4 regions of the Halomonas sp. GT genome follow, and region 2 is predicted to be linked to each of the others. Evidence: predicted binding sites of a transcription regulator. Region 2 holds the regulator's gene; each other region holds the start of a gene.
What was found. The regulator sigma-54, encoded in region 2, starts transcription at its own class of promoters, with help from an activator protein. The targets are predictions, from matches to a motif close to TGGCACNNNNNTTGCTNT.
Positions count from the first base shown of each region.

Region 1: a site for sigma-54 is predicted at 2,386-2,403, ahead of glnL (nitrogen regulation protein NR(II)). Genes of this name have one in related genera too.
Region 3: a site for sigma-54 is predicted at 1,675-1,692, ahead of B6A39_RS12695 (sugar phosphorylase). Genes of this name have one in related genera too.
Region 4: a site for sigma-54 is predicted at 4,376-4,393, ahead of B6A39_RS04130 (NarK family nitrate/nitrite MFS transporter). Genes of this name have one in related genera too.

Region 1 covers NZ_CP020562.1:235,474-242,709, forward strand. Annotated here, with positions in the region: gene glnA (glutamate--ammonia ligase) at 144-1,550, shown strand; gene B6A39_RS01160 (DUF4124 domain-containing protein) at 1,752-2,267, shown strand; gene glnL (nitrogen regulation protein NR(II)) at 2,460-3,518, shown strand; gene glnG (nitrogen regulation protein NR(I)) at 3,515-4,945, shown strand; gene B6A39_RS01175 (ChaN family lipoprotein) at 5,040-5,888, opposite strand; gene B6A39_RS18855 (DUF6435 family protein) at 5,901-6,077, opposite strand; gene B6A39_RS01180 (YqiA/YcfP family alpha/beta fold hydrolase) at 6,302-6,814, opposite strand; gene B6A39_RS01185 (entericidin A/B family lipoprotein) at 6,820-6,954, opposite strand.
Region 2 covers NZ_CP020562.1:2,467,072-2,474,307, forward strand. Annotated here, with positions in the region: gene B6A39_RS11575 (KpsF/GutQ family sugar-phosphate isomerase) at 1-370, shown strand, start outside; gene B6A39_RS11580 (KdsC family phosphatase) at 404-946, shown strand; gene lptC (LPS export ABC transporter periplasmic protein LptC) at 946-1,518, shown strand; gene lptA (lipopolysaccharide transport periplasmic protein LptA) at 1,527-2,030, shown strand; gene lptB (LPS export ABC transporter ATP-binding protein) at 2,109-2,834, shown strand; gene B6A39_RS11600 (RNA polymerase factor sigma-54) at 2,940-4,355, shown strand; gene hpf (ribosome hibernation-promoting factor, HPF/YfiA family) at 4,453-4,761, shown strand; gene ptsN (PTS IIA-like nitrogen regulatory protein PtsN) at 4,766-5,236, shown strand; gene rapZ (RNase adapter RapZ) at 5,311-6,225, shown strand; gene B6A39_RS11620 (HPr family phosphocarrier protein) at 6,271-6,540, shown strand; gene pmbA (metalloprotease PmbA) at 6,593-7,236, opposite strand, start outside.
Region 3 covers NZ_CP020562.1:2,731,815-2,739,050, forward strand. Annotated here, with positions in the region: gene ribD (bifunctional diaminohydroxyphosphoribosylaminopyrimidine deaminase/5-amino-6-(5-phosphoribosylamino)uracil reductase RibD) at 1-984, opposite strand, end outside; gene nrdR (transcriptional regulator NrdR) at 984-1,487, opposite strand; gene B6A39_RS12695 (sugar phosphorylase) at 1,725-3,494, shown strand; gene B6A39_RS12700 (TlpA family protein disulfide reductase) at 3,601-4,416, shown strand; gene dsbG (thiol:disulfide interchange protein DsbG) at 4,494-5,273, shown strand; gene B6A39_RS12710 (c-type cytochrome) at 5,406-6,461, opposite strand; gene B6A39_RS12715 (c-type cytochrome) at 6,458-7,153, opposite strand.
Region 4 covers NZ_CP020562.1:889,226-896,461, forward strand. Annotated here, with positions in the region: gene B6A39_RS04115 (LLM class flavin-dependent oxidoreductase) at 1-567, opposite strand, end outside; gene B6A39_RS04120 (SDR family oxidoreductase) at 701-1,387, opposite strand; gene B6A39_RS04125 (nitrate regulatory protein) at 1,469-2,752, opposite strand; gene B6A39_RS04130 (NarK family nitrate/nitrite MFS transporter) at 2,867-4,219, opposite strand; gene B6A39_RS04135 (patatin-like phospholipase family protein) at 4,521-5,540, opposite strand; gene B6A39_RS04140 (CZB domain-containing protein) at 5,643-6,740, opposite strand; gene B6A39_RS04145 (murein L,D-transpeptidase catalytic domain family protein) at 6,969-7,236, opposite strand, start outside.

The sequences.
Region 1 (7,236 bases), 1.9 Mb from region 2:
TCCGTGCTTTGTATTAGCCAGCGGCTAGCGGGTCGTAGGCAGATGCCTCTCGGCGTGCTACAACGATAGCCGGTTTGTTTAATAACTTTTTTATCGGTAGCTTACTGTCACAAGCTTAAGCCACGTTCATACCGGAGGACACTATGTCAGCCAAGACTCTCGCGCTAATCGAAGAACATGATGTTAAATGGGTAGACCTGCGTTTCACCGACACGCGCGGTAAAGAGCAGCACGTCACCGTACCGGCACGGGACGTGGACGAAGAGTTTTTCGAAAATGGTCAGATGTTCGATGGTTCCTCTATTGAGGGCTGGAAAGGCATCAACGAATCCGACATGATTCTGCGCCCTGAAGATGGTACTGCTTTCCTCGACCCCTTCACCGAAGACGCTACCCTTATCTTGCGTTGTGACATCATTGAGCCTGCTACTATGCAGGGTTATGACCGTGACCCGCGTTCCATTGCCAAGCGCGCAGAAGCTTACCTGCAGTCCACTGGCTTAGGCGACACCGCTTTCTTTGGCCCTGAGCCTGAGTTCTTCATTTTCGACGAAGTCCATTGGAAATCTGACATTCAGGGTTCCATGTACAAAATTACGTCTGACGAAGGCGCTTGGGCGACCAGTAATCAGGTGGAGGGCGGCAACTTGGGTCACCGTCCGCGCGTTAAAGGCGGCTACTTCCCCGTTCCCCCGGTTGATAGCTTCCACGATATTCGTGGTGCAATGTGTAACACCCTGGAAGCGATTGGCCAGACCGTTGAAGTTCACCACCACGAAGTAGCTAACGCGGGTCAGAACGAAATCGGCGTTAAATTCAATACGCTGGTGAAGAAAGCTGACGAAGTTCAGGAAATGAAATACGTGATCCACAACGTGGCCCACGCTTACGGCAAAACCGCTACGTTCATGCCGAAGCCGCTTGTAGGCGACAACGGGTCTGGTATGCACGTACACCAGTCGTTCTGGAAAGATGGTCAAAACCAGTTCGCGGGTGATGAATACGCTGGTCTTTCTGAAATGGCGCTTTACTACATTGGTGGTGTTATCAAGCACGCCCGTGCTCTGAACGCTTTCACCAACGCATCGACTAACTCGTATAAGCGTTTGGTGCCAGGCTTCGAAGCGCCGGTTATGCTGGCTTACAGTGCTCGTAACCGTTCTGCCTCTATCCGTATTCCGTATACCGCTAGCCCGAAAGGCAAGCGTGTAGAAACACGTTTCCCTGATCCGACGGCTAACCCGTACTTAGCATTCTCTGCCTTGTTGATGGCGGGTATCGACGGTATTAAAAACAAGATTCATCCTGGCGATGCTATGGATAAGAACTTGTATGACCTGCCGCCTGAAGAAGGTAAGTCAGTACCGACCGTTGCCAACAGTCTGGATCAAGCGTTGGAAGCACTCGATGCAGACCGCGCGTTCTTGACAGAAGGTGGCGTGTTCACTGATGAAATGATCGATGCATACATCGACCTCAAGATGGAAGAAGTAGAGCGCATTCGCATGACTACTCATCCAATTGAGTTCGATATGTACTACAGCTGTTAATAACGGCTATTAAGAGCAGGTTCTAAGAACAGTTTTTAAGAATAATGGCTTTTAAGAACGGCTTTTATGAACGGCTTTTAAGAAAGAACCGCTGCTAAAATCACCTTTGCGGTGTGATTAGCCTGAAAACCCCGCCAAGGCGGGGTTTTTTTATGGTAGTAAGCCAAGAAGGTGCGCCAGTAACGATGAGGGGGCTACGTTATGCAATATAAAGTGTGTTTATCCACAGGGGCTACGCTACTGCTATGCCTGTGGGTAAGCGCTGCGCAGTCGCAAACGGTGTACCGCGTGGTAGATGAGCAGGGTAATGTGACGTTTACCGATAACCCTGAGCGTGGCGGCGAAGTGATGACGCTTGCGCCATTGCCCAGTGTCTCCACGTCACCGCCCCCCGTCACATCGTCACCACGTCGACAAGGTCATCCTGGGCAGCCGTTTATGCCCTACGACCGTTTTGTGATCGAGGTTCCCCGGGCAGAGGCGTCACTTCAGAACGACCATACCGCGGTGGTGGTAAATGTTGCCCCACCGCTTCGAGAAGATCATCGTATTCAACTGCGGGTGAACGGTGAGATAAGTCAGTCGGCGCTGCATAGTGATGCTTTCTGGCTTGCAGGTTTAGCGGCTGGCCAGCACCAGCTGCAAGCAGAGCTACTAGACAGTGCAGGGCGTGTTCAGCACCGCACTGTTCAGGTGAGTATTTTTATTGCTGATTAGCCATATGCACTATAATGGTGCAATGGGTAGCGAGCTGACAGCCCGGACTGCGCTATAACAGCTCGCTACACCCCCGCCCCCTGCTCATTAGCCGTGCAAATCGTCGTTTGTGCTGAATTGGCGCGCTTTTTGCAGTTTCTCTTTCATACGCTCGATAACGCTAATTTTTACAGCGATGCTTCAGGATACGTCATGTACCAGCGCTTACTTGAACACCTCACCACCGCAGTCTTACTGCTAGACGGTGAACTCCGCGTTTGCTGGATGAACCCGGCAGCGGAAGCGCTGCTAGCGGTGAGCTTTAGCCGTGTGCAGGGCATTAGTTTAGACACGCTGCTAGGGGGCGATGAGAGTATTGATGATGTCCTCGCCAAGGCGCGGGATGCCTTTCATCCCTATACCCAGCGCGAAGCACGCATTACGCCGCTGAACAGCGAGTCATTGACGGTGGACTACACGGTGACCCCGCTTTCTGCCGATGAACTATTACTTGAAGTAGAGCCCCGTGATCGGCTAATGCAGATCTCCCGGGAAGAAGCGCTGACCACCCGGCAAGAGACGATCAAAGTATTAGCGCGGGGCTTGGCTCATGAAGTTAAAAACCCCTTAGGTGGGATACGCGGTGCTGCCCAATTATTGGAGCGCGATCTAGACGACCCTGCACTACGTGAATTTACCCACATTATTGTTGAAGAGGTGGATCGGCTGCGAGATTTGGTCGACTCCATGCTGGGCCCCAATCGCATTGTCAAACATGAGCCGGTCAACATCCATAAGGTGTTAGAGCGGGTGCGAGCACTGCTGATTGCCGAGCATCCTCATGTTGAAATTCGTCGTGACTATGACCCAAGTCTGCCGGATCTGTCTGGCGATGAATCTCAAATGATCCAAGCGTTATTGAATGTGGCACGTAACGCGGTACAGGCCATGAGTGATGCAGCAACACCTTCGCCGGAGCTTACGCTGCGCACCCGAGCACGCCGCCAATTTACGCTGGGGGCTGAACGCCATCGTTTAGTCAGTGAAGTGGGGGTCATTGATAATGGCCCTGGCATACCTGAAACGTTACGTGAAACGCTTTTCTATCCCATGGTTTCTGGGCGCGCTGAAGGTAGCGGCCTAGGGCTATCGATTGCTCAGTCGATTTTGCACCAACATCAAGGATTGATCGAATGCGACTCACGCCCTGGACATACCGAATTTCGTTTACTGATTCCATTGGTTGTTAATTTCACCGGAGAAGCGTCATGACTGAGGCGACACAAACCGATGTAGCACGAGTGGTTATTGTCGATGATGACCGCGCCATCCGTTGGGTATTAGAGCGGGCCTTAGCGCAGCCAGACCTGAAGGTAGAGTGTATTGAGCGTGCGGATACCGCGCTGGAGCGATTGTTAGAAAATCCACCGGATGTATTGGTGACTGATATTCGTATGCCTGGCATTGATGGGCTGGATTTAATGTCCCGGGTACGTGATGCGCACCCTGACTTGCCTGTGATTGTGATGACCGCGCATTCGGACCTCGACAGCGCCGTGGCCTCTTACCAAGGGGGGGCATTTGAATACCTGCCTAAACCTTTTGATGTGGACGAAGCGCTGGCGCTGGTGCGACGTGCGGTAGCTCATGCAAGAGAGCGTCAGCGCCCGGTCAGCGTGCCGGAAGGATTGAGCGCAGAGATTATTGGTGAAGCACCTGCTATGCAGGAAGTGTTTCGCGCCATCGGGCGGCTTTCCCACTCCCACATCACGGTGTTAATTAACGGTGAGTCTGGCACCGGTAAAGAGCGTGTTGCTCAGGCGCTGCATCAGCATAGCCCCCGGGCAGGCAAGCCGTTTATTGCGCTGAATATGGCGGCGATTCCCCGCGACTTGATTGAGTCCGAACTATTCGGCCATGAAAAGGGTGCGTTTACAGGGGCAGCGCAACAGCGCCAAGGCCGCTTTGAGCAGGCTAATGGTGGGACGCTGTTTCTTGATGAAATTGGCGACATGCCCGCTGAAACGCAAACGCGCTTGCTTCGTGTGTTAGCGGATGGTGAATTCTATCGCGTGGGCGGCCATACGCCTGTAAAAGTCGATGTGCGTATTATTGCCGCTACCCATCAGAATCTGGAATCGTTAGTTGATGATGGACGGTTTCGAGAGGACTTGTTCCACCGCTTAAACGTGATTCGCGTTCATCTGCCGCGCCTGTCCGAACGTCGGGAAGATATTCCACGTTTAACGCGTCATTTCTTAGCGGAAGCTGCCAAAGAGCTGACCACAGATATCAAGGTGTTAACGCCAGAAGCTGAAGCGCACCTTACCCGTTTGCCGTGGCCGGGTAATGTTCGTCAATTAGAAAATATTTGCCGTTGGCTAACCGTAATGGCTTCTGGCCGCGAAATTCTCATTGAGGACTTACCTCCTGAACTGCGTTCAGTCAATGCGTCTGAAAGCAGTGTTCATGGCGATTGGCGTTCCGCGTTCAGAGATTGGGCTGATCACGCCCTGGCAGAAGGCCATACCCATCTGTTGGAAGAAGCCGTGCCGGATTTTGAACGCATTCTGATTGAAACCGCGCTAAAACATACCGGTGGTCGCAAAGGGGAAGCCGCCGAATTACTCGGCTGGGGACGCAATACACTTACCCGTAAATTGAAAACACTGCTGCCTGCGCTAGCAGATGATGCCTAACCGGTCATACTTTGAGCAAACAACTTGGTAGCAAATAACCTGGTAGCGACCAATCTATTCGCAACCAATCTATTCGCAAACAAGCTGTTAGCGGTTAATCCGCCGCTGGCAGTAAAAAAACCGCATCTGCTAATGCAGGATCGGGTGGTTCACAGGCGTCTGTTGACCAGGGCAGTAAGCTGAAGGTGTGATCCACCCCTAGCCCATCAAGTTGATGTGGCACACCATCGTGATAAATGACATGGCCCAACCCCATTAAGCCAACGGCCAATTTACCCTCAGCGGCGGCGTTAGCCAGCCCTTCGGCCATAGCGACGTCCCAGCTAAGTTGAGCCTGTAAAAAGCGGTTCAGCATAGCGGGATCGTCGTCACCCATTGCATGCTGCTCAAAGACTTCTTTTAATCGCATTTCATAGCCATCACTTGGCGGTAACGGTGCAGGTATATGATGCCGCTGGTCGGCAGGCACGCTGCTAAAGCCGTCACGAGCTAAGCGCTGACGCAGTTCGGGAGTAATGTTTAGAGCAATCAGCGGAATCTGTTGAACACGCGCGAAATGGAAAATGGGTAAGTAAAGGTCAGCATCAAACCCCCAGGTTTCCTCCCAGCGTGACTTTTCCAACAGCTCTTCTTCGGATAACAAGCCTGCAACCCAATCATCAAGTACGGGTTGCGTTGCCCTGGGCAGCATTTCGAGCCCGATGACCATATCATCACGCAACGCGTGAAGCCCCGCTAGGGTGTGCAACTGCCAGCGGTGGTGGTCAACGTCATCATGTTGCTCGCCTAAGAGAACAACCTGGTGCTGTGTTGCTTGGGCCAAAACAGCGCTGTTAGCAACGACATGTTGCGATTGCCACCACTGGCCGGGAAGGGGGCAGCCAGCATGGGCTGCTAAAGGTAGCCAGCCTAGTGCCACGGCAGCGATGAAGTGGTGGCGCATGGGCGTTATGTCCTAGCGTTCTTCTGCTTTAAGGCGATTGATCTCAGTCAGAATAGCCTCTGCTTCTTCCGTTAATGTGGCGTTAGCTCTCATGTCACCATTGCGTGAAGCTTCCATTGCGGCCTGTAATTTACGCTCGTAATCTTGCTGGAGTTTTTTCTTGGGATCGCGCTTAAATAGATCAAACATGAGCATTCTCCTGTGACTTGTACACCATTTGTATAGCTTTGTTTGGCGTATGTCGACTATTTGTTGTAACACTTCGTTAGCAGAAGTGCGTTTACAGTCCACGTTGGGCTGAATAGCGCGGTTTTTAAGAGTAATGCCAGTCAGTTAAGGCTGACTGGTAATAGGCTTTAAGAACGCTATTGTCAAAGGCATCGTTTTTAATGACATCGTTTTTAATGACATCGCTATTGAAGACATAGCTCTAAAAACCGCTCGAAATCGGAAAGTATTGTATCGAGACTGTTCTGCAGGCGGTGATCATCGTCAATCATGCGTAGCGAAAGTCGCTGACAGCGGGCATGCTCAATGACTGGGCCGGGTGGCACGACATCATCTCGCCATCCATGAATGATATGCGTGTGTTGCGCTTGCAGTGTGATAGAGGTTTGCGGGTAATCTGGTAGGCCAAGGGCAGGGGCTAATAAAAAGCAGCCTAGCACGGGTTCATGAGCACTCACCGCTGCACTTAACCATCCGCCGAGGCTGGAGCCCGCCATAACGCAGTTAGCAAGCGTGTCGTTTCGCTCATCAATCACGGCAAGTAAATGCTCTAAACGCTCCTGCGGCTCCTTTAAACCACGGTAGTCCATGACGACGGGGACGCAGTTCTCAAACTTCTCAGCAACTCCTTTCAGCGCTTGCACCTTCAGGGCGCCAGGCCCGCTTTCCAGGCCGTGTGACAGGTAAACAGTCATCATGGCCATTAACTACTTGCAGAGCGCTGAATAGCTTCGCCGCCTCGTTCAATATCTTCGCCTGCGCCGCGAATAGTATTGCAGCCACTTATGACCAGAAGTGTCACCATCATCAATAAACTGATCGCCGTTGCACGCTTCATCGAATGAATCCTCATCAGCTGAGTGCTTGTAGAGCGGTTTTAGGTACGCTGTCATTAAAAATAATCGTTGCAAGCAGTTGGTGCCATCGTTTTCCCATCGTTTGAGCGCTTGCTGGCCGTGCGTTTTTGTCGCATGTGTCAGTTTTAGCCATGAAATAGCGACGTTTACCTCTGATCTTGGCACTGTTTATATATTTTAAGGCATTGTTATTTAAGTTTTTTTTAATTAAAGATGGCACTTGGCCTATTGTCTGCAACAACCTGACTATAGACGTAATGTTG
Region 2 (7,236 bases):
GGATTTAATGCACAACGGATCACGCCTCCCCCAAGTAGCATTAGGCAGCCCGCTAAGGGACGCACTGCTGGAAATTACTCGCCAAGGGCTGGGATTTACCTGCGTAGTCGATAGCGAAGGACGCCTTGCCGGTGTTTATACCGACGGTGACTTACGCCGAACACTGGATCAGTTTCATGATTTACGTGATGTCCTAGTTGATGATGTTATGACACGCCCTGGAAAGCGTATCGGCCCCGATGTGTTAGCGGCTGAAGCAGTACGCATCATGGAAGACAGTCGAATTACCGCACTGGCAGTCGTGGATGATCAGCAGCGCCCCATTGGTGCACTGCATATGCATGACTTACTTGCTAGCGGTGTCATTTAATCGTTCTTTTCAAAAATTAATAACGGAGGCTTCATGGCCCTACCTGACGCTCTACAAGACCGGATTCGCCGCGTAAAATTACTTGCCATTGATGTTGACGGCATACTTACCGATGGTCGCCTCTATTTTCAAGCTGACGGTATCGAAATCAAAGCGTTTCATACCCAAGATGGCCATGGCCTCAAACTATTGAAGCGTGTCGGTATTCATGTTGCGTTAATTACTGGACGTGATTCCCCTATGGTCAGCCAACGTGCTGCCTCCTTGGGTATTAGCCATGTCTACCAAGGGTGTGAAGATAAACTCACTACGCTACGCGCGCTATGCCAACGCCTTGATATCACGCTAGAACAAGTTGCTTATTGTGGTGACGACCTACCAGATCTTGCTCCTATCAAACGATCTGGTGTCGGCATCACCGTCCCTAATGCTCCGGATTATATGCATACCCATGCAGACTGGATCACCGACCGGCTTGGTGGCCACGGCGCTGTACGTGAAATCTGCGACACTTTATTGATGTCTCAAGGCCATTGGGACGCTGTCTTAGATACGTATCTACACGGCCAATCGTAATGCGCTTTTGGGTTAAGAAACGCGTTTGGATAACCGCCATGGTACTTGCCTTAGGTGGCGTGCTGGTGTGGCTAGATCCGCGCGGCCCTCAAGACCAATCAATCGACCCTGAGGCTCGCGCTCAAGAGCCCGGCCATGTATTAGAAAATGCAGAAATAACTCTGTTTGGTGACACCGGTGCTATCCAACAATCGCTGACGACGCCACGCTTAGTCCATACCCCTCAAACGGCAATGACCGATGTCATCTCACCCAGGGCGATACTATTTGATAGCGAAGAGCGTCAATGGCTAGCGACAGCGGAGACCGGCACTCTAAATACTGACACGCAGGCACTCACTTTAGCTGGCTCAGCCCAATTACTTGCACCTGATGAAGGCTGGCAGTTGAATACAGAGTTACTACATTATGATGGCATCACCCGTCATGCTTGGAGCGATGCCGAAACCATACTTCAGCAACCGCCACAGCGCATAGACGCTACACGTATGGATGTATGGCTGGATGATAGCCAGATCCGCTTAACCAATAACGTGCGCGGCGTTCACCCGCCTGCCACTCGTTCTCAGTAGGAGTCGCGATGAACGCTCTTATTCGCACGGCACTCTTCGTCATTGCGCTACCCATTTCAGCGGCAGCGCTACCGGTTATGGCGCAAAGCCAAGCCCCCGTAGAAGTAGAGGCTGACCGTTTAGATCTCGATCAACGAGCAGGCACCGCTGTGTATTCTGGCAACGTCGATATTCGGCAGGGCAATATGCAGCTGCGCGGCGATCGCGTGGAGATTCAACGCAACGATGCTGGCGAACTATCGCGCGCTGTTGCAACCGGTGGACGCGCCTATATACGCAACCAGCTCGAAGACCAAGCAAGCCCAATGGAAGGCTGGGCGAAGCGCATTATTTATCATGTTGCCGAGCGTCGGGTAGAGCTAATTGACCAAGCGGAACTGACTCAGCAAGCAGACCGTTTTGAAGGTGGGCGATTAGAGTATTTTATCGACCAAGGTGTGGTTCAGGCACGTTCCGATGTTAGTGGTGGTGAACCACAACGTATCCGCATGACTCTTCAGCCGGAACAATAGGAGTGCCCAGTGGCGACAAATAACGCAGAGCCTGCACCTCAAACCACAGCCTCAGAACCAGCATCAGAAACAGCGCCGATAAAAACACTTTATGCCCATCACTTAGCCAAAAGCTATAAACGCCGCCGTGTCGTTAAGGATATTAATCTAGAGATATCTCAAGGCAGCGTGGTAGGGCTGCTGGGGCCCAATGGCGCAGGCAAAACGACATCGTTTTATATGATCGTCGGTTTGGTAAAGTCTGACGCTGGAAAGGTTGGCATTGATGAGCTTGATTTAACCCATGCGCCCATGCATGAACGTGCAATGGCAGGCATTGGATACTTGCCTCAGGAAGCTTCTATTTTTCGCAAACTTTCCGTCGCTGACAACATCATGGCCATTCTGGAAACTCGCAAAGAACTCGATCGTAGCGCCCGGGAGCAGCGCCTTGAGTCGCTACTGGAAGATTTCCACATCACACACATTCGTGACAACTTCGGCATGAGTCTTTCGGGCGGAGAGCGTAGACGTGTTGAGATTGCTCGCTCCCTCGCGACAGAGCCTGCCTTTATCCTGCTTGATGAGCCGTTTGCCGGCGTTGATCCAATCTCAGTGGGCGATATTAAAACGATCATTCGAGCCCTCAAAAAACGTCATATCGGCGTGTTAATTACTGACCATAACGTCAGGGAAACACTAGATATTTGCGATATCGCCTACATTGTAGGTGACGGCCATATCATCGCCAGTGGTCCACCTCAGGAAATTCTCAACAACCAGCGGGTTAGAGACGTTTATTTGGGGGCTGATTTCCGCCTGTAAACAGTCACCTGCAGAAAAAATAGTATTGGTGGCATGCTTATTGCACTTGCACCAAGCCATAACTCGCACTAGGGTGGAGCTTTCTGATTAACGAGTGGTTCTCAGATGGTCATGAAAGCTTCTCTTCAATTGCGTATCGGTACACAGCTGACCATGACACCTCAGCTGCAGCAGGCCATTGCCCTGTTACAGCTATCAACGCTGGACCTCCGTCAAGAAATTCAGCAGGCACTTGATGCCAACCCTATGCTTGAGCAGGAAGATGAGTTCGGCGAACAGGCCGTTAGTGAACCCCAGGAAGCTGAATGGTCTGAAAGCATTCCTAACGAACTCTCTACTGACAGCGATTGGTCAGACACTTACCAAGACCTAGGCAGCCATGGTGTCAGCAGCGAAGGGCCTGACTTTGAGCGGCAAGCTGCTGGCCAAAGTTTGCATGGCCACTTACTTTGGCAACTCGCCATGACAGACTTTTCGCCACGCGACCATGCCATTGCTGAAAGCCTTATCGATGCACTGGATGCCAATGGCTACTTAACCCAGCCTCTCAATGACCTTCGCGAAGGACTTAAAGCCCAAGGACATGAAGGCCTTAGCCAACGTGAGGTTGAAACAACCTTGCTTCGTCTTCAACAGTTTGAGCCAACCGGCGTGTTTGCTCGCGACCTGCGGGAATGCTTAATGCTGCAGCTCGCTTCACTACCCGAAGATACACCGCTGCTCATGCCTGCCAAGCGGTTAGTACGTCAATTTCTTGAAGCACTCGGCAAAGATGATGTGCGTCTGCTAAAGCGGCGGTTAAGTCTGGATGATGAGCAGCTTGATGACGTAATTCGCTTGATCCGCAGCCTTGATCCTCGCCCAGGAAGTGCCTTTGGCGACACCGATGACAGCTATGTAACGCCAGATTTAGTCGTACGCCATGACCACGAAGGATGGCACCTGGAGCTAAACCCAGAGGCGTTGCCTCGCTTACGCATTCAACCTGACTACGCAAGCCTCATCAAACGGGCTGACAAGAGCCAGGATAACCAATTTTTAAAAGAGCATCTTCAAGAAGCTCGCTGGCTCATCAAGAGCCTTTCTAGCCGAAATGATACGCTACTGCGGGTGGGCCGAGAAATCATAGCTCGCCAGATAGGCTTTCTGGAACACGGCGAAGAAGCCATGAAACCGCTGATTTTAGCCGATATCGCAGACGCCGTAGAAATGCATGAATCCACTATTTCCAGGGTCACCACCCAGAAATACATTCATACTCCGCGCGGAGTGTTTGAACTCAAATACTTCTTTTCAAGCCAAGTAAGTAACCAGGACGGCGGTGACAGTCACTCCAGCACCGCCATCCGGGCTCGAATCAAAAAACTGGTGCAAGATGAACCGCCCGGGAAACCTCTCTCAGACAGCCGCCTCGTGTCGCTATTGGAAGAGGGTGGCATTAGTGTGGCAAGGCGAACGGTGGCCAAATATCGCGAGTCGATGGGCATACCCTCTTCAAGCGAACGCCGCCGTTTACGCTAATAAAGCAGTGCTAACGAACAAAGTCTGTCTAAGGGCTTTGCAATAGCGCAAAAAGGGTTACAATCGAAGAACAGTCCGATGGATAAGGAGCACGTCAATGCAAGTAAATATCACTGGTCATCACGTAGATCTGACTGACGCCTTGCGTGACTATGTAAATGAGAAGCTGGAACGCGTTGAGCGCCATTATGACAATATCACCACCGTACAAGTGACCTTATCTGTTGAAAAGGAGCGTCAGCAAGCTGCCTGCACCCTGCATGCTGCAGGTGCCGATCTACACGCAGAAGCATTAGACAACGATATGTACGCTGCGATTGATGCACTAGCGGACAAAATTGACCGTCAACTCGTTAAACACAAGGAAAAAGCACAAGCTCGCGCCCAAGGCGCTGGCGTGCGTTAACTCAATGACGTTGGAAACTATTCTTCCCCCGGAGCGCGTGCTGTATGACGTCCCCGGGGGCAGCAAAAAAAGAGTGCTGGAGTTTTTCAGCACCTTTATTGCGCAAAACACGCCAAGCCTAGATAGCCAAGAAGTCTTCAGCCGCCTGATTGGTCGCGAGCGCCTGGGCAGCACTGGAATAGGCAACGGCGTTGCTATTCCTCACGCCCGTAGCCCTCATTGCAGCTCACCTATCGCTGGTTTTTTAAAGTTAGCTGAGCCCGTGGATTTCGATGCTATCGATGGCGATCCCGTCGATCTTGTTTTCGTCCTTTTAGTTCCCGAAGAGGCAGACGACACGCACTTAGCCTTATTAGGGCAAGTAGCGTCTATCATGAACAGCGTTGACACACGTCAGCAGCTTCGTAAAGCGGCTAGCCAGCGTGAGCTATTGGACCTTATAACAGCAAAAATTCGTGAACAATCTGTTACCTAGATGGTCCACCGCTAGACACTGCCTACTAATTTAACGTTAACCTCCATTTTTATTGGCATGCCAAGAGAAACTCTATGCAACTGGTGATCATTAGCGGCCGTTCAGGGTCCGGTAAATCTATCGCCTTACAAGCGTTAGAAGATCTTGGCTATTGTGCCATCGATAATTTGCCCGCCATGCTACTCGGCTCCCTTGTGGATGAGCTTCGTGAGCAAGGCGCACGTCCCCAACTAGCGGTAAGTATCGATGCGCGTAATTTACCAGCTGCGCTAAAGCAGCTGCCAAAAATGCTTGAATCTTTGCGTCAGAAAAGCATTCACTTCCAGGTTATCTATCTAACCACCGATGCCAGAATTCTTCTTGAGCGATACTCAGCTACGCGTCGTCGTCACCCTCTTACGCGTGATAGTGACATGACGCTTGAAGAGGCCATCAATAAAGAAGAAGAAACCCTACTCGACATCCGTGATCTTGCTGACCTAATGATCGACACATCGCGTCTATCGGTTCATGACCTCCGCCGCAGGATAACGGATCAAGTTGCCCAACAGCGTGAAGATAGATTAACGCTGACCCTAGAGTCATTTGGCTATAAACGCGGTGTCCCACTTGATGCCGATCTCGTCTTTGACGTGCGCTGCTTACCAAACCCCTACTGGGACCCTACGCTGCGCCAATACACTGGGCGTGACGCGAACATCATCAACTTTCTGAAGGGATATCCCGTCGTAGAAGAAATGCGCAATGATATCCAGACATGGTTGGAAAAGTGGCTACCCGCTTACCAAAATAGCCAGCGCAGTTATATGACGATTGCTATTGGCTGTACCGGCGGGCAGCACCGCTCTGTCTATATGGTGGAACAACTGGCGCAAATGCTGGTTAAACAAGCGGGAGAGGTTCAACTCCGTCATCGTGAGCTAGGCTTGCAGTACACTCTTAGTGAACAGCAGCCCTCCACATCCTCGCCTTCAACAAACGCACAATAAGCAACGCTTTTTCTTCACGACCCCACTCGGCAAAAAGGAACCAGAGTGCCAGAAAGAACCTTAACACTCACTAATCAGCGCGGCCTTCATGCTCGTGCAGCGACGAAACTCGTCAAGTGTGGCCAACAGTTTTCGGCCAATATTCACGTTTACAAACAACAGCAAATGGCAGATGCGGCCAACATTATGTCGTTATTGATGCTGGCCGCTCCCTGTGGCACTGAACTTAGAATCCATGCGGAAGGCGACGACGCCGAACAAGCACTAGAGGCCATTGAAGCACTGTTCGACGCACGTTTTGATGAAGACCACTAACATCAGTAAAACAGCGTCAGCCAACGTGTTAACTGAACTGTTACCTCCGTTGTTAGTTACCAGCGACGGTCATTGCATCAATTAGCCAGCTACCCGTGTGAATACTGCCACGGGTATCAATGTCATCACCGACAGCTACCAAACCCGCAAACATGCTATTCAAATTACTGGCAATGGTGAACTCCTCAATAGGGTGCTGTATTTCGCCATTTTCAACCCAAAAGCCGGCAGCGCCTCGCGAATAGTCGCCTGTTACGCCGTTAACCCCCTGCCCCATTAGTTCAGTCACCCAAATGCCACGCCCCATCTGCTTCAGCAAGTCATCGCGGGGCGTCAGCGGCGCTAACAAACGTAAATTACGCGCACCGCCAGCATTACCTGTAGATTGCATGCCTAAGCGCCGCGCACTGTAAGCAGACAGCATATAGCTGGCAACGCTACCCTGCTCAATAAAGCGATTGTTGCGAGTCTGAACGCCCTCAGCATCAAACGGCGAGCTAGCCGTCGCTCCGACCTCCATAGGCCGTTCTTCCAGGCCAAACCAGCTCGGGAATAGCGAGCTACCTAAACGATCACATAAGAAAGAGGATTCGCGATAAAGCGCTCCACCTGCCAACGCCCCCATTAAGTGACCTACCAGGCCGCTGGAAAGTGACGGGTCGAATAGCACCGGGAAGGTGCCTGTTGGCGGCCGTT
Region 3 (7,236 bases), 260 kb from region 2:
AGCCAGCGTAGCGCCGGTTTCCACGAGCAGCTCGTTTACCAGCTCATGCTCAGCCAACCAATTCAGCATATCCCCGAGGTCGATTCGGCCTTCTTGAGCCGCGGGCAATACCTTAATGTCAGCACCTGCAGCTTCCAGCTTTTGGCGTTTTTCTTCACTGTGGTGTTCAGTGGTAATAATCAATGTGCGGCCGGGTTCACGAAGACAAGCTGCCGCTAACGGTAACCGCAGACGCGAATCCAAGATAATGCGTAGTGGCTGCCGCTGACTTACCGTATCTGCGTTATCGAGTCCCAGCTGTTCCGCACGCACTGTTAGCCGTGAATCATCCATAATGACGGACTCAACGCCGCTCAAAATAGCGCTTGAACGCGCTCTCAGACGCTGCACTTGTCTACGAGCTTCTGGGCCAGTAATCCATTGTGACTCTCCAGAGCCCATGGCGGTGCGCCCATCTAGGCTCATGGCCATTTTTAAGCGTACAAAGGGGCGTTTGTGCTGCATACGGGAAATAAAGCCAGGATTTAGCGCACAGGCATCTTGTTCCAACAGCCCAACATCTACCTGAATCCCCGCTTCCCGGAGCCGATTGATACCGCGTCCACTAACGCAAGGGTTAGGGTCAACCATTGCGACGACCACGCGGGCAACGTTGGCATCCGCTAACGCAACGGCACAAGGTCCTGTGCGCCCTGTATGGGAACAAGGTTCCAGCGTGACATAAGCCGTTGCGCCTTCCGCCTTTGCGCCAGCGGCGTTAAGCGCGTGAATTTCTGCATGAGGCTCGCCAGCACAGAGGTGAAAGCCCTCGCCAACCACCTGCCCTTCTGCGTGCTGATCGTAACGGACAATAACACAGCCTACCCGAGGGTTAGGATCTGTTGTATACAGTCCTTTCGCCGCCAACTGCAGAGCACGCGCCATGAATTGATGATCAGCGCTGGTATAGCCCTTATCCGTCAACTCTTTCATTGACTCTTTCATCAACCTTCTCCGCGATGGGGGTCGCTGGGGGCTGATGCAGGATGATCACCAGGATCTTGAGAAAGACGGTCTATCTCAGCGCGAAATTCGTCTAAATCCTGAAACTTACGATATACCGATGCAAAGCGGATATAAGCCACCTGATCCAGGTTACTTAACGCTTTCATGACGGCTTCACCGATATCCCGCGCATTCACTTCGCGATCGCCACGGGCGCGCAGTGACTGGCGAATACGCTCAACGGCAGCTTCTATAGCCTCCGCACTTACTGGGCGTTTTTCCAACGCACGAAGCATGCCTGCCCGAAGCTTGCTCTCATTAAACGTCTCGCGGGAGCCATCCGATTTTACAACTCTCGGCATGATGAGTTCAGCAGTTTCATACGTGGTGAAACGTTCATGACAGCTAGCACATTGGCGACGACGGCGCACCTGGTCACCGTCGGCTACCAGCCGCGAGTCGGTCACTCGAGTATCATTAGCACCACAAAAAGGGCAATGCATGGCAGTCAACCTGTTGTCAGTACGTGCAGCGTGTCAGCCTGTGCGGATAACGGCACATATAAGCATATTGTGAACTATTATTAGCAGCGGAGTAGCCACGCGCTACAACGACATGCAGTTTAAGGGCGCTTGCAAGCAAAAATAGTCGCTTCTTTAAACGCGGCGTTAACCTAGCATTGTAACGATTTGGCACACAAGCTGCAGCGTTTGTCGTAGGTTGTTTAAGAGGACACCCCTATGACCCCATTTGAGCAGACAGTCCACCATTTCCTTTCGCACCTCTACGGCCCCCGCGCCAGCGAGGTACAGCGCCGTCTTGGACAACATATTGAACACTTTCACCGTGCGTCGCGCGCGCCAGCCAAAACAGAAAATATTGCGGCTAAAGACGATAATGCACCAACGTGGAGCGAAAAAGATCAATGGGTCATTAGCTACGGTGATTCCATTGTGGCAGAGGAAACGCCTCCTCTTGCTGTGCTGAATGAGTTTCTTCAACGCTATTTGGGGGAGCGTATTAGCGGCGTGCATGTACTGCCTTTTTTTCCTTGGAGCAGCGATGACGGCTTTTCAGTCATTCATTACCGCGAGGTTAATCCAGAGCTAGGTGATTGGCAGCACATCCGTGAGCTAGCAAGCCACTATGACGTGATGGGCGATTTAGTGCTAAACCACGTTTCTCGCGAGTCTCTGTGGTTTGTGGATTATTTAACCGGGAGTTTGCCAGGTCGTGATTACTTTATAGAAGTAGACCCAGAAACCGATGTTTCTGACGTGGTTCGACCACGTAGTAGTCCATTGCTAGTGCCCATTTCCACGCGCCGGGGCACTCGCCATGTATGGGCAACCTTCTCAGAAGATCAGATCGATTTAAACTTTGAAAATCCTGACGTATTGCTCGAGTTTATTGGCATCTTGTTGTTTTACCTCCAACAGGGCGTGCGTATCATTCGCTTGGATGCAGTGGCATTTTTATGGAAGCGCCTGGGAACGCCATGCATACACCTTCCCGAAACCCATACGGTTGTCCGTTTACTGCGCGCCATTGTGGATGAAATAGCGCCGGGCACGCTGATAATTACCGAGACCAATGTCCCTCACGCAGAAAACATCAGTTACTTTGGCCTGGAACGGTTAGCCAAGGGGGCGCCAGACGAAGCCCATATGGTCTATCAGTTCGCCCTCCCCCCCCTGTTATTGCATACGCTCACCCGTGGTGAAGCCATTACCCTTCAAACATGGCTTTCCAGCCTGCCAATACTGCCCAGACACTGCACCTATTTAAACTTCACTGCGAGCCATGATGGTATTGGCGTGCGCCCTTTAGAAGGGTTGCTACCCGACCATGAGCGAGATGCGCTGCTAGAATTGATGCATCGCTTTGGTGGCTTTGTCAGCATGCGGAGCAATCCCGATGGCAGTGACTCGCCCTATGAAATTAATATTACTTGGTTTGAGGCTATGCGCGGTACGCGCAGAGGGCCAGATCCCTGGCAAATTGCCCGCTTCCTTTGCAGCCAAGCTATTATGCTGACGCTCCAGGGCATTCCTGCCCTCTATATTCATACATTGACCGGCACGCTTAATGACGTCGAAGGGGTGGAGCGCAGCGGCAGATTGCGCTCAATTAATCGACGCCGCTGGCAGCGTGATGAGCTAACACTGTTACTTGAAAGCCCCTCAACGCCCACCCACGATGTGTTTCATGCCCTTAGCCGCTTGCTGGAACTTCGGCGTGCAGAGCCCTGCTTCCACCCCAACGCCCCACAGCGCGTACTGCCTACGCCACCTGACGTGCTAGCCATTGAGCGAGGCCCCCTAAGCGACGGCCGCCGCCTGCTTGCCCTGTTTAATGTCACAGACACGCTGCTGCCATTAGACAAGGTGGGAGAAGCACTTGAGCAGGTACTAAACCAACATGCTTGGCGTGCTTTAGATCTGCAAAACGTTCTGGAGGAAATCGCGCTCCCGCCTTATGCGATAAGGTGGATGGTGGCAGACACGTGAAAGATGCATTGCGGCATAATGTCTCAGTCATTGGGCAATATAATCGTCAAATAATCGACTGCTGAGATACTGCAGCATTCAACATTGACTGAGATAATAGTTAATTATGCTGCAACAAAGCATCGCAATTGGCCCTTTGGGCTTCAGCCTCCATCAGATGGTTTTAATAGTGACATTTTTGATAGCGCTTCTGGTGGGGGCGTTACTAGGGCGGCGACACAGCGTAGCGGTCAGTGATACGCTTATAACGATATTTTTTATTGCCCTCCTCGCTGCACGGGTAGTGTTTGTCGTGCGTTACTGGGAAGCGTATGACGGTATTATTTCCCGATTAGATATTCGTGACGGTGGCTTTGATTTAGCGGCCGGTCTTATTGCTGGACTTGGTTACGCGAGCTGGGTTCTATGGCGCTCTTCTCGCCAACGCTGGCCCTTAAGCGGTGCTTTACTTGCGGGATTTCTCACATGGGGAATGTTAGTTGGTAGCACTCTGTTAATTGAACAACAATCGCGCCCACTACCACACACTGCTTTATTAGATCGGAACGGCCACTCTGCTAACCTTCCACAACTTGCCACGCAAACGCAGCAGCCTCTTGTTGTTAATCTTTGGGCGAGCTGGTGCCCCCCTTGTATTCGTGAAATGCCTGTTTTTGAGGAAGCTCAAAATACCGAGCAGGACATCACATTTGTGTTTGTTAATCAGGGTGAAAGCGCCCAGCACATTGAGACGTTTATGAATCACCATGACCTCTCACTTGATAATGTGTGGCTTGACCAAAGCAATGCATTAGGGAGCGCAACGGGTGCTCACGCCATGCCCACTACCCTTTTTTATAACGCAGAAGGAAAACTCGTGAACACGCATTTTGGCGAACTTTCCCGAGCAACTCTTCAACAAGGCTTGGAACGTTTACGTTGAGACTGCCTCCTACCTTTGTTCCTAATATCAACGACTTACACTTACAGTGCGCATCTTTCACACACAAGGACTTACTAATGAAATACCTTTCCCTGTCTCGTTTAAGCACTTTGTTACTAGTAACGAGCATTGGCAACATCTCGACAGGCTATGCCGAAGAGCTGCCTGCACCCGTTCAAGCGCTAGCCAACCAGGGACTAACGATTCACGGTCAGTTTGAGGCACCAGGGGGCATGCGTGGTTACGGTGCTAGCGTCCAGGGTCAGGATATGGCGATTTATTTAACCCCTGATGGCGAACATGCCATTGTCGGTACGCTGATGGATGACCAGGGCAACGACCTTACCGAAGCGCAGCTAGATGAACACGTTCGAGTCCCCTTGGAAGCGCAAACCTGGGAACTACTGGAAGAGAGCCACTGGATTCAAGATGGCGATGAAAACGCGCCGCGGGTTATCTATACCTTCACCGATGCTAACTGCCCTTACTGTCGACAGCTGTGGCAACAAAGCCGCCCTTGGGTAGAGGCTGGAGAGGTGCAGCTGCGCCATATTATGGTGGGTATCTTGGCACCGAACAGTCCCGCCCTTGCGGCCACCCTGCTAGGGGCAGATGATCCCTCTGCCGCGCTACATGATCACAGCAACGGCGAGTCGCTTTCAGCAAGCGCCCAACCTAGAGATATTGAAGAACAGGTATATACCAACAATCAGCTTTTTGAGGAGCTAGGCCTTTACGCTACGCCCACCAGCGCCTTCCAGCGCAAAACGGACAGTGGCAATTTACGTATCGACCGAATTCAGGGCTTACCGAGCGATGAGCGCTTAATTGAAATGATGGGCAGTGAATCGCCTTAGTGCAGGCAATGTAGCTAGGCTCTAAAGCTCCCGGCCAAAAACCTCATATCAATAATTAGCCCGTGGTGTCATACCACCGCGGGCTAATATTTTCTCCTGATCCGATGCTTTGGTCGCTGCTCGCCAAACAGATTACTCGCCTGACAGGTTCTCAAAACGGGGCATCCCCACATTCCAAGGTTCGATGTCGCCTTTTTCGCCAAAGTTAGCATGGTCGCCAAGCACATGGCCGTCATGCTCGCGGGTTTGCCCATAAAGCGAACGCTTATGAAAAGTAGGGCCGAAACGCTCTAGTGTCTCAGCAACATCACCCGTGTAACGGGGGTCTTGCGGTCGCTCTTGGCTACTCATGTAATAGGCAATGTCCCAGGCATCCTGGTCACTTAACGAGCGCGGCTGACCTAGCGGCATATTGTTGTAAATAAACCCTGCGGCGGTATCGACTCTCACAATGCCTGCGCCCCAGTTATTAGAGCCATCTCCCCAGGGAGCGGGGAACACATACTCACCGTTTTCATAGTGTCCAGCGCCGTCGTCTTGATGACAAATGGCGCAATTTTCTTGGTACGCTGCTTCACCACGAGCGTAATCAGGGGCTTCATCTGGCTCATCTGGCGCAGGAAAACCGCGGCCATAAATAGGCTGACTGGGGTACATTGGCGCACCAGTAGCCAGCCATTGGTGATAAGCGCTCAGTGCGAGCATCTCATCACTGCCATAGTCAGGCGGCGTTCCATTCATCGAGTAAGCAAAACAGCCAGCAATGCGCTCTTCAAGATTGTTAACGTGCTGATTTTTACCCCTGAAGTCAGGAAGCGTGACCGCTGCTGCCCAGACCGGTGCACTAAACGGCTGACGCCCTTCGCCTAAGTGGCAGCTTGAGCAGTTCATGTCGTTGAAAACGTTTTCACCCCTTAGCTGCTGCGTGTTGGTAAATAGATCATAGCCATACCGAATGACTTTTTTTAGCTCTGGATGGATGTCGGCGTCTTCCAGGTCTGCCATGGTCGGCGGAACATGAACTAGCTCGCCCTCTTGAGGAGCAGGGAAGCCAAGTTCCACTAACCCCTGATAGGGCGTTTCGTTTGAGGGGTCGGCATCGTTGGCAGCGAAAGCGCTGACGGCTAGACCCGTCGCTAATGAACAGCCTGTTAGCGCTAACACGAGACGTTTTTTATGAAAAATCATTGTGCTGCCTCCCCTTCTTCATTGCCGATTTGGGCGCTAACATCCTGGCTGGCATACCATGCGGACACCGCCTGGATATCCTCATCGCTCATACGTTTGGCAATGGCCCCCATCAGATGCTGGGGATCATTATTGCGCTCATCATTTTGCCAAGCATGCAATTGGTTGCTTATATAACCTGCGTGCTGGCTTGCAATACCGGGAAACGCTTCGCCAACGCCATTGCCACCAGGGCCATGACAGCTCTTACATGACACAATGTAAGCGTCCCAATCTCCGCGCTCAGCCAACTGTTCGCCACGGGCTAATAGCGCCTCGTCCACATCATCGCTACCTTGCCCAGGAGTGACAGGCATTTCGCTGTAATAGGCAGCAACGTCAACTATTTGCTGATCATCAAGCATATTAGCAAAGGGCATCATGGTGGCGTTTTGGCGACGACCCTCTTTAAAATCGTGTAGCTGCTTAACGATGTAATCGGCATTAAGCCCAGCCAAACGCGGCCAAGATTCGCCTCCCGGTATATTCATCCCGCTACCGTTTGCTTGATGACATGCAGTACAGGTTGCCGCGGCGGCCTGGCCACGCTCGGCATCGCCTGTTTCGGCAAAGGCCGTGCTTGCGACAGTGCTGGCCCCTACAAGACCGGCTCCCATCAACAAGCTGAACTTGCTCCATTGTTTTTTATTCATATATCCCCCTGACTGCTTCGTTATTTACTTACCTGCCCGTTATTTACTAGTCGTTACCCATTGACTGCGATGACGCAGCGAGC
Region 4 (7,236 bases), 1.6 Mb from region 2:
TGCAAAGGGTAGCCCGAGTTTTGCCGCCAATTGCGCACTATAACCGCTAGAGCCAAGTAACCAGATAGGCACGTGGGTGCCTTGCCCAGGGACGGCTTTCACTCGCTGCTGTGGGTCCGCATCCGCTAAGTAGCTTTGCAGTTCATTAAGCAGCTGTGGAAAGTCATCGACGCCCGCCTGAGCATTACGGCGCATTGCCTGCATGGTGGCACCATCTGAGCCGGGTGCACGGCCCAGCCCTAAGTCAATCCGGCCTGGGTAAAGTGTTTCTAAGGTGCCGAACTGCTCGGCAATCACCAAGGGTGGATGGTTGGGTAGCATAATGCCACCACTGCCCACGCGTATAGTGGAGGTTTGCCCAGCAACATGGCCAATTAATACGGCTGTTGCTGCGCTCGCGATGCCAGCAATGTTGTGGTGTTCAGCCAGCCAGTAACGCGTGTAGCCGAGCTGTTCTGTCCGTTGCGCTAGGGACACGCTGTTGCGAAACGTTTCTTCAGCGCTACCACCTTGACGAATGGGTGCTAGATCGAGCACGGAAAGGGCGGTATTAGCGAGTTGGCTCATGGGGCACCTGCATTAAAAAGCGTATGGACGGCTAAATTTACGGCGTTATTTATTAGCACGCTAGGTATCCCAGTGTTATGTGGGCATGCAAGAAGAAATGCAAGGTGCCATTGTTGTCCGTTCGCAGCGTCGATTAATCAGTGGGTGGCGTTGGCCGAATTAAAATCTCGTTCACATCGACGTGCGGCGGTTGAGAAAGTGCATAAATCACGGCGTTGGCAATATCGCGATCTTCAAGTGCGTGCTCTGGTGGCTTATCAAAGAAAGGGGTATCCACCATGCCGGGCTCAATCAAGGTAACGCGCATGCCCGTTCCGCGTAGCTCTTCACGCAAGTTATAGCCTATGCCGGTCACTGCCCACTTTGTGGCGCTGTACATCGAGCCTGGAATCGTGGTTCGTCCTGCGGCTGACCCGGTTAAAAGTACATGCCCTTTGTTCCGCTTTAGCGCGGGAAGGCATGCCTGAAGCGTTAGTCCTACACCGTAAATGTTGGTCAGGATCATCTCGCGCCAAGCGTCGTGATCTGCACCGCTAAAGCCGCCGGGAGAACCACCGCGTCCAGCGTTAGCAAAGACTGCATCGATACGTCCAAATGTTTCAATTGCTTGATCAACCATTGTTTGCTGTTGCGACATGTCGGTGACATCCAACGCGCATGTCAGCACGTTTTCAGGGCCAAGTTCCTGGGCCAGTGCGGTGAGTTTGTCGGTAGAGCGGGCGGCAAGTACCAGCTTATAGCCTTCACGTGAGGCCGCTCGCGCGGTGGCGGCACCAATTCCACTTGAGGCGCCTGTAATCATTAGGACACGGTGCTGCATAGCGTGTGCTCCTAGCTCATTCAGAAAGGGGAAATATAAGAATGGCTAATTGCCCATAGTGTTGCAAATGAGCTGTTTCAGCTAGTGTGCGTGTTTTTCGTCTTTGCGTTTGAGCATAGATGAAAGATCGAGTATTGACTGCGCCATATCGGCCATGCTTTTGCTGTGATCCATCGAGGTTTTACGTAAAAAACGGTAAGCCTCTTCTTCGGTCATTTCCTGGTGGGCCATGATAAGGCCTTTGGCGCGTTCGATGAGCTTACGTTCACGCAGGGCTTTGCGGGTGTTTTCCAGCTCATCGCTAAGACCTTGAAGGTGGCTCGATTGGGCATGGGCAAGCTCAATCAGTGAACGTCCTAATGGAGAGGTTAAAGCGCTAGCGGTCAGCTCTCCTAATGGTTGTGTATCGCTTAAGGCAAGAAGCTGCTCGCAGGGAGCAAGAGTTGGTTGGTTAAGAGGTGTTTTAGCCTGCTCTAATGTCGAATGCACCAGAGCGATTTTTTGATGACATAGCGCCGTTAATTGGTGATTTAGCGTGTCTTCAACGGCTTTGATGCTATCTATGCGTAATGTGGTTAGGTCGTACCATGTTTCACTAAGCGTTTTGTCTGCACGGCCTTCTTGATGAGAGTGTTGGCAAACATGTTGGTAAGCAATGTTGCGAAGCTGTTGAATCCCCGCGAGTGTTCGCGGCGAGAGAGTCTGCTGCCAGACAAGCTCAGCGTCGGGTGAGGCAAACTCTTCAAAGGTGTCGAAGCAGCGCTGCTGGCCACGTACTAATTGATTCATTAATTCGCGATGGGCTTCGTCGAAATGCCCATGGGTAAAGCCAAAGGCACCACAGGCACGTTCTTGCCCTGCGAGCTCTTTACCTTGCATAAGGTGGAAAATAGCCACTAGTGCGCGAGTGATATCCGGGTCTGCCGAGGTGTCTGCTGCTTCAAATACAATAGCGAGGAGCCCGCTGATTAAGTGGTTAAAGGCTTGGGTTGCTGCATCTGGAGAGATTGCAAGCGAATGTATGGCTTGCCGTAAAGTGCTTAAGTCATCCAGGGCAAGCCACACCGCAGCGATCCGCCTAAGTAAGCGTGCCGCTGCCTGTGGTCGTGCTTCTTCGGTAAGCGCTTCTAGCCGCTGGCGCATAACGGTCTCGGCTTCTTGGCTATGCTGTACAAATTCCTTTCGCCGAGTAGCAAACCGTTTACCTTTCGAGACAAGGTAAATCGTCGAGGCACCTCGTTCACGTTGGAGCGCATGGATAAAACCGCTAATGTCGCCAACGATCTCTGAGGTAGTGGCTAAGTGGTGCAGGCTATCGATATCGCATCGAAGGGCGGTCAAGAGTAGCTGTTGGGCTGAAGACATAGTGGTTTCCTTTACTCCCCGCCTGAGATGAAATCCCCTCTGTTGCGATAAGGGTCGCGAAAACGTGTCGTAAAAAATCGTCGCGGATAAAGCGTACAGAGGGGTAAGTGAATGCTAACGCAGCGAGAGTGCGCCTGCGCTCGTATCGTCGCCAACCGCATCACGATAGGCGGTTGCTTCTTCGGCTTCAGTGGCATCGCTGAAGCGTACTACCAGTACACAGGAAGCAAGCACTAATACGGTAATGCCAAGGTAAAAAAGCCCTTGTTGATAACCAAGACTTTCACTACGAAACAGAAAGGCGGCGGATACGGCACCTACGTTTCCACCCGCCCCCACGATACCGGCAACAGCACCGAGTGCTTTTTTATTGATAAAGGGCACCACGCCAAATGTTGCTCCTTCGGCCATTTGAACAAACAGGCTAAAGACCAGCATGATGCCGATTGCGAGACTTAAGACATGCATTTGTGAGAAGGCAATGAGTGCTATTCCTTCACATACCAAGGCGATAAACAGCCAGCGAACTCGCCCTTTTAAACCACCTTGTTTGGCGAACAGGTCTGAAAAAACGCCGCCAAGGGTACGGGCGAAAATATTCATTAGGCCAAATAAGCCAGCGATTAAACCTGCGGTCGCCAGGGTCAGATCAAACTTGTCGAAGAAGTAGATAGCGGCAATATTATTGATGGTTAGTTCGACGCCAAAGCAGAGCCCATAAACAATAAACAGCGCCCATACGCGAATATCTTTTGCTGCGGTCAGAAAGCTTTGTACTGCGCTATTTTCACCTGTGGCTTCGGGTAGCTCACCGCGGGCGCGCAGGTCGCTAAAATTGCCATCGGGAGCGTCTTGGGTAAACAGCCAATAGCCAATCCCAGTAAAGAACAGTACGACGCCAGGGACCACCATTGCTAAGCGCCAACCTAGCGTTTCACTAACGCCAAGCATTAGTAGACCTGAGAAGATCAACGGCATCAGGATTTGCGTCGTACCGCCGCCCAAGTTCCCCCAGCCAGCACTGGTTGCATTGGCGGTGCCAACGACATTCGGCGCAAACATCATCGTGGTGTGATATTGGGTGATAACAAACGATGCACCAATGGCTCCGATGGCCAAGCGTGCGAGTAAGAAGGTCTCAAAGCTATTGGCAAAACCTATGCCCATGACGGGGACAGCGCCCAGCATCAACAAACCAGTATAGGTTTTGCGAGGCCCAATTTTGTCGCACAGCACGCCAATGAGCAGGCGGACAATAACGGTAATAGCAACGGAAGCAATAATGGTATTGCCGATTTGTGTTTGAGTAAGTGATAAATCTTCACGAACCACTGCCATCAGAGGGGCGATACCAAACCAGCCAAAAAAGCAGATATGAAACGCGAACCAAGAAAAGTGGAACGCGCGCATTTGAGGGGTAGAGAAGTTTAATAGCCGAATGCGGTTAGCTTTATTGCGAATGTCCATGGATGGCCTCACAGAGCACGATACGAGTGGGTCAAAACATGGCGCTTGGAAAGGCGCTATGTTGTTAACGAGAACATGCCTTCGCCATTGAAGGGCAGGTTCGACGCACTCGTACCCGTTGGGCCTGGTCCACGCCTACCATCATTCAGTAAGGGTTAAGCAATTAGTTCGCCATCATATTATTTTTAATTTAAAATTAATGGTTTATGTGTGTATTCTTGATGGGTGGAAAGTTGCGGTAGGCTAGTAATGCACCAAGATGGCGCATCTGCAGTGAAGGCGTGCGACACGTGAGTGCTGGTTATTCGTGCAAATAAACAGCGTCAATATCCAGTGTTGAACGTTCACCTATCGCTTCAAAGTGCGTTTCTAGCCAGCGTTCGGCGGCATCGCGCCCTTGGTCAAACAGGTAACATAGAAACGCCCACTCTGAGTTCATTTTGCTCGATACCGAGAGATCTTCTAGCGCCTGTTCGCCACTGATGCGGTGGAAGAGCGCTTGCTGGTAGCAGTTTTCGATGCCCTGCTCATCCAGTGCGCGCTTAAGCAGCGCAATCATACGTATTTCTTTAATCAGGGCTGAGTTAAAGGTAATTTCATTTAGCCGATTCATTATGGCTGAGGCAGAGGTGGGGACTTCTTCTCTGCTGATGGGGTTAATCTGCACCAATAGAATGTCGCGTGCGCTGCACTCCTCCATTAAAGGAAACAGTGCTGGGTTACCCATATAGCCGCCATCCCAGTACGCTTCACCCTCTATTTCAACCGCTTGAAATATAAAAGGCAGGCACGCTGAGGCCATGACCGCATCTACACTCATCTCTTCGCGGCGAAAGACACGCTGTTTTCCGGTGCGAACGTTAGTGGCTGTCACGAATAGCTTAAGCTGATCACAACGTCTTACACGTTCGAAATCAATATGTTCGGCGACAATGTCGCGCAATGGATTAATATTCAGAGGGTTCAGTTGGTAGGGGGATACCAAGCGGCTTAAAAGGTCCATGGCCACATAACCCGGAGAATGATCGAGTGACCAGTTTCCAGTAAGTACATCTAGGGGGGAGCGGCGAATTGGGCTCGCCATACCCGCTCGACTAACTGCTTTCCAAAACTGGTGTAGCGCTTGGCGAGCCGTCTCTTTGTCACCGCGGGTGAGGGCGTCTGCCATGACCACGCCATTCATTGCGCCAGCGCTTGTACCGCTGATGCCCTCTATTTCGATACGGTCATCCTCAAGTAGACGATCGATAACACCCCATGTGTAAGCTCCGTGGGCTCCACCGCCCTGTAAAGCGAGATCTAGCTTTTTGATCTGCGACATTGCCTTCCCTGCTAAGTGGGTGATTAAACGCGGTAATGCACCCAGCATGGCATAAAAGGGTGTTATATGTGTACGCCTGCAAGGAAGGCGTACGGCACGTCATTAAGGTGAGTCTGCTAATGGTGATGGGCGGCCAGTTGAAATGGGAATCTCATATACGGCATGTTCCATCAGTTTATCAAGCTGGAGCGCTAGCTGGCTGCTGGCTTCTTCCATCATAGCCAGCGCCGCAAGCTGGCCATTATGATCACCTTGGCGGGCAAACTTAAGCGCTTCTAAACCACTTTCATGAAAACGCTTATGTGGTGCTGCCAGCGCTTTGTAAGACTCCGTATGCTTATAGCGACGACCGTCACCCATAAAGTACCAATGCCCAAGCGTGCAGTGCTGATGATCTTCTAAACTCTCTTCCAGATGAGCAGAGAGTAGTTGCCTATAAAGGCGACTTTTCCATACTGCATGCTCGAGTTTAGCGGCGTGCAAATAAGCCGTGGTTGTACTGTGGTGTATGACCTTATACATATGCCGTGACTGGTCTATCAACTGCTCAATTACCTGCTCTGCTGATTGGGCGGCGCTGGTTAGAGCCTTTATTTCTTGCTGTTGATAATCACGGATCTTTGCATCTTCATTTACTTGCGATGTGGTGCGCTCGATCCATTGCGCTAGCTGATGTGCTAATTGCTGAGAGTGTTCTGATAATTCCTGCAGGTCCTGCACAATCGCTGGCATACCTGCCGGTTGTTTATGAAAGTGGGCGACTTCCAAGGCCGCAGTAATGGCTAACGCTCGCGTATGGCCTGCGTTGTGCCCTAATTCGACACTCAATTGGCGTATATCGTGAAAGGCTTGCTCAGTCACTAAAGAGGACGATAGATACGCGTCTGTTTGCTGGCAGCGTTGACGGTGTTGTTGCAACGTTTGTGCGGCTTGCTCGGCTTTATGGAGACGGCCAAAGGTGTCGGTGAGTGTAGATTGCTCGGCAGCAAGGTGCTGAGCATGCACTTCTACGCCTTTGCTCAATGAGCAAAGCATGTCCGCGCCTCTGGCCTGAAGCATGCTGAGCGACTCGACCGGCGTCATCAAGCTGATCGCGCGACAGCTGTGACGCTTTTTTTCAGCTTCTAATTGGGCATTCAACGCTGCCACTTCTTGCTCTAGGCGATGGATAGTTTGATAAGGGTGTATAAAAGCAAACATGGCCAGTACCTGCAAAATAGTAAATAGCTTTGTGATGTTTTGTCACAAAGTATTGCAGGTGGTTGCCTTGCTTGCCGGAGTTACCTTGTATTAATGATGAAAACCAGTCTCTTGCGTTTTTGAGGGCTATGTTTCTTAATGTATCTGGATCAGTCTCAAAGACCAGCCTAAAGGCTGGTCTAACAAAGTAGGCAGCTTCGCCGCTCGACAATTTTGGTAGGAAGATTATCAGCGTTGGGCTAAGTGGGGAGCATTGTTATTTGGGCAGCGCAGAAACTGTGACGTTGCTAACCACTCCTCATCAGGGTAATAGGCGAAGACATATTGATTCTCTTTCAAACTGTCGATAAGTGGATAAGTGATGTCTTCACGTACAGCAGGGCAGCCGTGGCTACGTCCGAGCCTGCCAGTCTGGGTAATAAAGTCGTCGCTAACATAGTCAGCGCCATGGATCACAATCGCTCGCTCAAACGCGAGGTCATTAACCTCAGGCTCT